Regions from separate parts of the Arthrobacter sp. CP30 genome, predicted to be linked through region 2. Evidence: predicted binding sites of a transcription regulator. Region 2 holds the regulator's gene; the other holds the start of a gene.
What was found. Region 2 encodes HrcA, which represses chaperone genes, less so after heat shock. Its sites were predicted from a motif close to TTNGCACTCGNNNNNNNCGAGTGCNAA; they were not measured.
Positions count from the first base shown of each region.

Region 1: groL (chaperonin GroEL) is a predicted target of HrcA. The motif match lies at 1,601-1,627, and genes of this name have one in related genera.

Region 1 covers NZ_JBQEMM010000011.1:105,246-108,615, forward strand. The annotation lists gene groL (chaperonin GroEL) at 1-1,440, opposite strand, end outside; gene ACTIMO_RS14240 (TM2 domain-containing protein) at 1,793-2,422, shown strand; gene ACTIMO_RS14245 (LytR C-terminal domain-containing protein) at 2,546-3,169, opposite strand; gene ACTIMO_RS14250 (DUF3263 domain-containing protein) at 3,208-3,370, opposite strand, start outside.
Region 2 covers NZ_JBQEMM010000008.1:67,148-70,517, forward strand. The annotation lists gene ACTIMO_RS11755 (DUF3097 family protein) at 27-878, opposite strand; gene hrcA (heat-inducible transcriptional repressor HrcA) at 1,054-2,067, shown strand; gene dnaJ (molecular chaperone DnaJ) at 2,145-3,275, shown strand; gene ACTIMO_RS11770 (16S rRNA (uracil(1498)-N(3))-methyltransferase) at 3,278-3,370, shown strand, end outside.

The sequences.
Region 1 (3,370 bases), on a different contig from region 2:
GGTCGCGGCGTTGAGACCGTGACCTGCGGGCAGTCCGCGGACCTTGTCGACCACGACGCCGGGCTCGAGGCCGGCATTGAAGGCGATCTGCTTGAGCGGGGCGTCGATGGCCACGCGGACGATGTTCGCACCGGTCGCCTCGTCGCCCGTGAGCTCGAGGGTGGCGAACGCCTTGGCGCCGGCCTGGATGAGGGCCACGCCGCCACCGGCGACGATGCCTTCCTCGACGGCTGCCTTCGCGTTGCGGACAGCGTCCTCGATGCGGTGCTTGCGCTCCTTGAGCTCGACCTCCGTTGCGGCTCCGGCCTTGATGACGGCAACGCCGCCGGCCAGCTTGGCCAGGCGCTCCTGCAGCTTCTCGCGGTCGTAGTCGGAGTCGGAGTTCTCGATCTCGGCGCGGATCTGGGCCACGCGGCCGGCGATGGCGTCGGCGTCGCCGGCACCCTCGACGATGGTGGTCTCGTCCTTGGTCACGACGACCTTGCGCGCGGTACCGAGCAGATCGAGCGTGGCGGTCTCGAGCTTGAGGCCGACCTCCTCGGCGATGACCTGGCCACCGGTGAGGATGGCGATGTCTGCCAGCTGGGCCTTGCGGCGGTCACCGAAGCCCGGGGCCTTGACGGCGACGGACTTGAAGGTGCCGCGGATCTTGTTGACCACGAGGGTCGCGAGGGCTTCGCCTTCGATGTCCTCGGCGATGATCAGCAGCGGCTTGCCGGACTGCATGACCTTCTCGAGGACCGCGACGAGGTCCTTCACGTTGCTGATCTTCGAGTTGACGATCAGGATGTAGGGGTCTTCGAGGACCGTCTCCTGGCGCTCTGCGTCGGTGACGAAGTAGCCCGAGATGTAGCCCTTGTCGAAGCGCATGCCCTCGGTGAGCTCGAGCTCGAGGCCGAAGGTGTTCGACTCCTCGACGGTGATGACGCCTTCCTTGCCCACCTTGTCGAGCGCCTCGGCGATCAGGTCACCGATCTGCTTGTCACCGGCCGAGATGGAGGCGGTGGCGGCGATCTGCTCCTTGGTCTCGATCTCCTTGGCGGAGGCGAGGAGCTCATCGGTGACGGCCTTGACAGCCTTCTCGATGCCGCGCTTGAGGCTCAGTGGGTCCGCTCCAGCTGCGACGTTGCGCAGGCCTTCCTTGACGAGTGCCTGGGCGAGCACCGTGGCGGTGGTGGTTCCGTCGCCGGCGACGTCGTCCGTCTTCTTGGCAACTTCCTTGACGAGCTCTGCGCCGATCTTCTCGAACGGATCGTCGAGTTCGATCTCCTTGGCGATGGAGACGCCGTCGTTCGTGATGGTGGGGGCGCCCCACTTCTTCTCGAGGACGACGTTGCGGCCACGGGGGCCGAGCGTTACCTTGACGGCATCAGCGAGGATGTTGAGGCCTCGCTCGAGGCCGCGGCGGGCCTCTTCATCAAAAGAAATGATCTTGGCCATAATGGCGTAGGTCCTTTCGGGGACGGTTGCATTTCAGCACATGAATGCTTGCCTGCGTGTGGTGCCCGCGACGGCCGGGCAGTACTCGGACGATCTCTTTCACGTCCGGGGCACCACCCCCACCACAGAGGTTTGCCTGCTTCACCCACCACGCGCATCCTTAGCAGTCTGCGCGCGCGAGTGCTAACTCAATAATTAGCACTCCCACCCCCCGAGTGCAACCTGTCGGGACGCCCGCACAGGGCCTCCCGGACGCCTCCGCGCCGCCCGGTCGAGCCGGTGGCAGCGCCTGCCGTAGCGCGGATTCCCCTCAGGGCATAGGTTGGGCGGACAACAAGCCATGGGAGGCATCGTGTCGACGTCAGCAACCGGCCCGGACAACGGGGAGCACAACGAGCAGGGCGCAGGAAGCACGGGTCGCGAGCCTGCAGGCGTGCCGGCCCCGGCAGATCCGTATACGCCGCCCTACCCCGGCTACGGCCAGAGCGATGATGTCCGGCCGGCCTACGACGGCGGCGCCACCTCGCCCGGCTATGGCCAGTCCGGTGACGCGCGGCCAACATACGACGGCGGCACCACCTCGCCCGGCTACGGCCAGGCCCCGTCACCGTACCCGCCCGCGCAGCAGCAGCAGGGACCCTATCCCCAGGGCCAGTACCAGCAGGCGCCCTACGCGCAGGCACCCTACGGCCAGGGCGGCTACAACCAGGGGCCGTTCGGCCAGCCCTACGCACCGCAGAAGTCCCGCGTGGTGGCTGGCGTGCTCGGCATCCTCCTCGGGTCGCTCGGGATCCACCGCTTCTATCTCGGCTTCACGACGATCGGCGTCATCCAGATCCTGATGTCCACCGTCGGGGCCCTGTTCACCTTCGGGCTCAGTGCCATCGCCGCGGGGATCTGGGGACTCATCGAAGGCATCATGATCCTGGTCGGCTCCGAGCAGTTCCGCCGGGACGCGCAGGGCATCCCGCTGAAGGACTGACCCTCACGGCTCCGGGCGGCGCAGCCGCTCGGAGCGGGTGGTCCCGACGACGAACCCGTCGTCCACGGCACCCCGGACCACGCGAGCGTGCCTGGAGCGGACCCTCGAGGTTCCCCGGTGGATCTACCGGAACTCGGGGCCGAGCACCACGGAGACGTCCGGCGAGACGTCGGCGCTGTCGACGAGATCCGTGATCCCCAGGTCCTCCGCCACGGCTTCGGCGGCGATCCGCTGCTCTTCGCCGTTGTAGAAGACGACGGACGAGTCCACGGTGGCTCCCGCCCAGTTCCCGGGGAGGACCGAGCCCCACCCCTCCTCGGCCAGGCGTCCGGCGGCGACCGAGGCGAGTCCCGGTGAGCCGGTGCCATTGAGGACGTTGACGGTCCGGGTCCGGTCGACGCCGTCTTCGTCGTCGTCCGACGGGGAGGTCGATGCGCCGTCGGCCTCCGTCGGTGGGTTGCCGTCCGCGGCACCGTCGGCGGGCGTTGTGGAACCCGACGGGGCGACTGCCGGCTCCTGTGAGGGGCTCGTGGCGGCTGCCGGAGTTCCCGCAGCATCGCCACCGACGAGCCCGAGTCTCGGCAGGATGAGATAGGCGCCGAGGCCGATCAGCAGGGCCAGGATCCCGACGGTGATCTTCAGGGCGAGACCGCCCGACCCGGCGGGGATGAGCCGTTCACGATGAACACCCTGGCGCTCCGAGGTCTCCGGGACCCTGTCGAACTCGTCGCGCGGGTGCTCTGTCATGGGCGGGAGGGTCCTTCGCTCGTGGAGACCGGTGTGGTCTAGATGTCCGCGCCCAGGCGGCGTGCCGACCGGGTCTTCTGGCGGGTCGACCGCAGGCGGCGGAGCCGCTTCACGAGCATCGGATCGTGGGCCAACGCGGCCTCGGTGTCGATGAGCGCGTTGAGCAACTGGTAGTAGTGCGTGGCGGACATGGTGAAGAGG
Region 2 (3,370 bases):
ATACGGGCTGGCCGCCGCGGATCGCTTCAGGCCGTGCCCGGTGGAACGGTCAGGAAATCGATGACCTCCTCGACGCGACCGAGCAGCGAGGGCTCCAGGTCCGCGTAGCTCCCGACGCCTCCGAGGATGCGCTTCCACCCCTGGGCGACAGCGGCCTGGTCCTGGTACGGCCAGCCGAGCCCTGCGAGGATGCCCGTCTTCCAGTCCTGACCGCGCGGCACCACGGGCCAGGCCGTCCGCCCGAGGACGGCCGGCTTCACCGCCTGCCAGACGTCCACGTAGGGGTGGCCGACGATCAGCACGTGGTCACGTGCTCCGGGTACGGTCATCGCCTGCTGCGCGATCCGTGATTCCTTCGTGCCGGGCAGGAGGTGGTCGACGAGGATCCCGAGGCGGCGGGTCGGCCCGGGCCCGAACGCGCGGATCGCGCCCTCGAGATCATCGACTCCGTGGAGCGGTTCGACGACGATCCCCTCCAGCCGCAGGTCGTCACCCCACACCTTCTCCACGAGTTCGGCGTCGTGCTGGCCCTCCACCCAGATCCGGCTCGCGCGGGCGGTCCGGGCGCGCGCCCCCACGACGCGGACACTCCCCGACGCCGTTCGGGTGCGTGCCGCGGTCGTCACCGGGCGCGGGGCGACCAGCTGCACCGGAGCGCCGTCGAGCAGGAAGCCGTGTCCCAGCCTGAACGTCCGGTGCCTGCCCCGGCGGTCCTCGAGCACCATGACGTGCAGTCCGCCGGACTTCTCCACGCGCACCACAGCGCCCACGAATCCGCTCTGGACGTCCTCGAGGACCATGTCCCGCTCGACCGGGACCTCCGGGAGGGCGACGCGTCGCGGAGCCGAGATGTCCTGTGCTCCCCAGCCGTGATCCATCCCGAACACCCTTCCGACGAGGGCTCCGGCGGTATGCCGCGGCCCGGGTGGCCAATGCTAACAATCGCCCGCGACGTACTAGACTTGGCACTTGGGTGTGTCGAGTGCTAACCGCTCGGAACCACCCTGACCGCGTGCTCGTGAGGTAGGGACAGACCCGGAGGTGACTTGAGGAGTGAGTGAACCGCGACGCCTGGAAGTGCTCCGGGCCATCGTCGAGGACTACGTCCACTCGAGGGAGCCCGTCGGCTCCAAGGCGCTCGTCGACCGCCACCGGCTCGGGGTGTCCTCGGCCACCATCCGCAACGACATGGCGGTGCTCGAGGAGGAGGGGCTGATCGCCGCACCGCACACGAGCTCCGGCCGGATCCCCACGGACAAGGGCTACCGCCTCTTCGTGGACCGCATCTCGGAGGTGAAGCCCCTCTCCGGCCCGGAGAAGAAGGCCATCCAGACGCTGCTCGAGGGTGCAGAGGACGTCGACGACGTCATGGACCGGACGGTGCGGCTGCTCGCGCAGCTGACGAACCAGGTCGCCGTCGTCCAGTTCCCCCGCGTGGGAGGGGCATCGGTACGCCACATCGAGTTCGTCCTGCTCGCTCCTCAGCAGATCCTGGTGGTGCTGATCGCGACGAGCGGGACGGTCCAGCAGCGGATGGTCCGGACGCCGACGGACATCCAGGAGAGCGAACTCGCCGAGCTCAAGCAGAGGATCCTGTCCGCGGTCTCCGGGGTCAGGCTCACGAACCTCCCCGCGGAGCTCGGCTCCGCGCTCGCCCAGTTGCCGGCCGGCCTCCGCACGCACGGGGGTACGATCGTCAGGGCGCTCGAGCAGCTTGCCGGGCTCGGCCGCGAGGACCGGATCCTGCTCGCGGGGACGGCCAACCTCGCACGGTCCACCGGCGACTTCCCGTTGAGCATCGGCCCGATCCTCGAAGCACTCGAGGAGCAGGTGGTCATGCTGCGGCTCCTCTCCGAGATGGAGTACGACGCACGCGGAATCTCGGTGCGGATCGGCAGCGAGAACCCCTACGGTGGCCTCTCGGGGGCGTCGGTGGTGGCGACCGGCTACGGACCGGACGCCGGAGCGAAGCTCGGTGTCCTCGGACCCACCCGCATGGACTACCCGACCACGATGGCCGCCGTGCGCGCCGTCGCCCGCTACCTCTCGAGGATCCTCGAGGAGTAGCGGGGCCCCGCAGGATTCCCACCGGCCCGGCCGGTGAGCAGACGACAGTTGTCTCCAACAGGAAGTGATGTGCAGGAGTGAGTAATCACTATGAGGTCCTCGGTGTGGCGCAGGGCGCGACCGGGGAGGAAATCAAGAAGGCCTACCGCAAGCTGGCCCGCAAGCTCCACCCGGACGTCAACCCGGGCGATGGTGCGGCCGAGGAGTTCAAGCTCGTCACCCGCGCCTACGAGGTGCTCTCCGACCCGCAGAAGCGTCGCGTCTACGACACGACCGGGAACGAGAACGGGACGGACACCGGCTACGGCTCGGGCTACTCCGGCTCCGGGTTCGCCTTCCAGGACATCTTCGAGACGTTCTTCGGGGGGAGCGGCCAGCAGGGCGGCGCACCGTCCCGCACACGCCGGGGGCAGGACGCGCTGATCAATGTACGGATCGATCTGAAGGACGCCGTCTTCGGCACCAACAAGAAGATCGAGGTGGACACCGCCGAGGTGTGTCCCACCTGTGACGGCTCCTGCTGCCAGCCCGGTACCTCGCCGCGCACCTGTGACATCTGCGGTGGCTCCGGACAGGTCCAGCGGGCCGTCCGGTCCATCCTCGGCCAGGTCATGACCAGCGCGCCGTGCGGTACGTGCCAGGGTTACGGCACCGTCATCACGAGCCCCTGCCACGAATGCAGCGGCGAGGGACGCATCCGTGCCCGCCGGACCCTGACCATCAAGGTCCCCGCAGGCGTGAGCACCGGCACCCGCATCCAGCTGGGCGGCCAGGGCGAGGCCGGGATCGCCGGTGGGCCCCAGGGCGATCTCTATGTGGAGATCCGGGTCAACGCCGATTCCACCTTCCTGCGCGACGGCGACGACCTCCACGTGACGCTCAGTGTCCCCATGACGGCGGCGGCGCTCGGTACCTCCGTCCACCTGGACACCTTCGACGGCGACCAGGAGCTGATGATCAAGCCGGGCACGCAGTCCGGGGAGATCCTGACCCTGCGGGGGCTCGGCGTCACGCACCTGCGCAACCAGGGCAGGGGAGACCTCCGCGTCCACCTCAACGTCGAGACGCCGCGCAACGTCGACCACCAGCAGGAGGAACTCCTCCGGAAGCTCGCCGAGCTCCGGAACGAGGAGTACACCGACGGTCAGCTGGCGAGCAACGGCTCCGGCGTGTTCGCCCGTCTGCGGGAGCGGCTCGGGAACCGCTGACCATGACGCGTCCGCTGTTCTTCGCGCCGGGCACCGAGGTCCGTTCCGCCTGCCCTGGGGGCCCCTTCGTCCTCGGGGGAGACGAGGGACGCCAT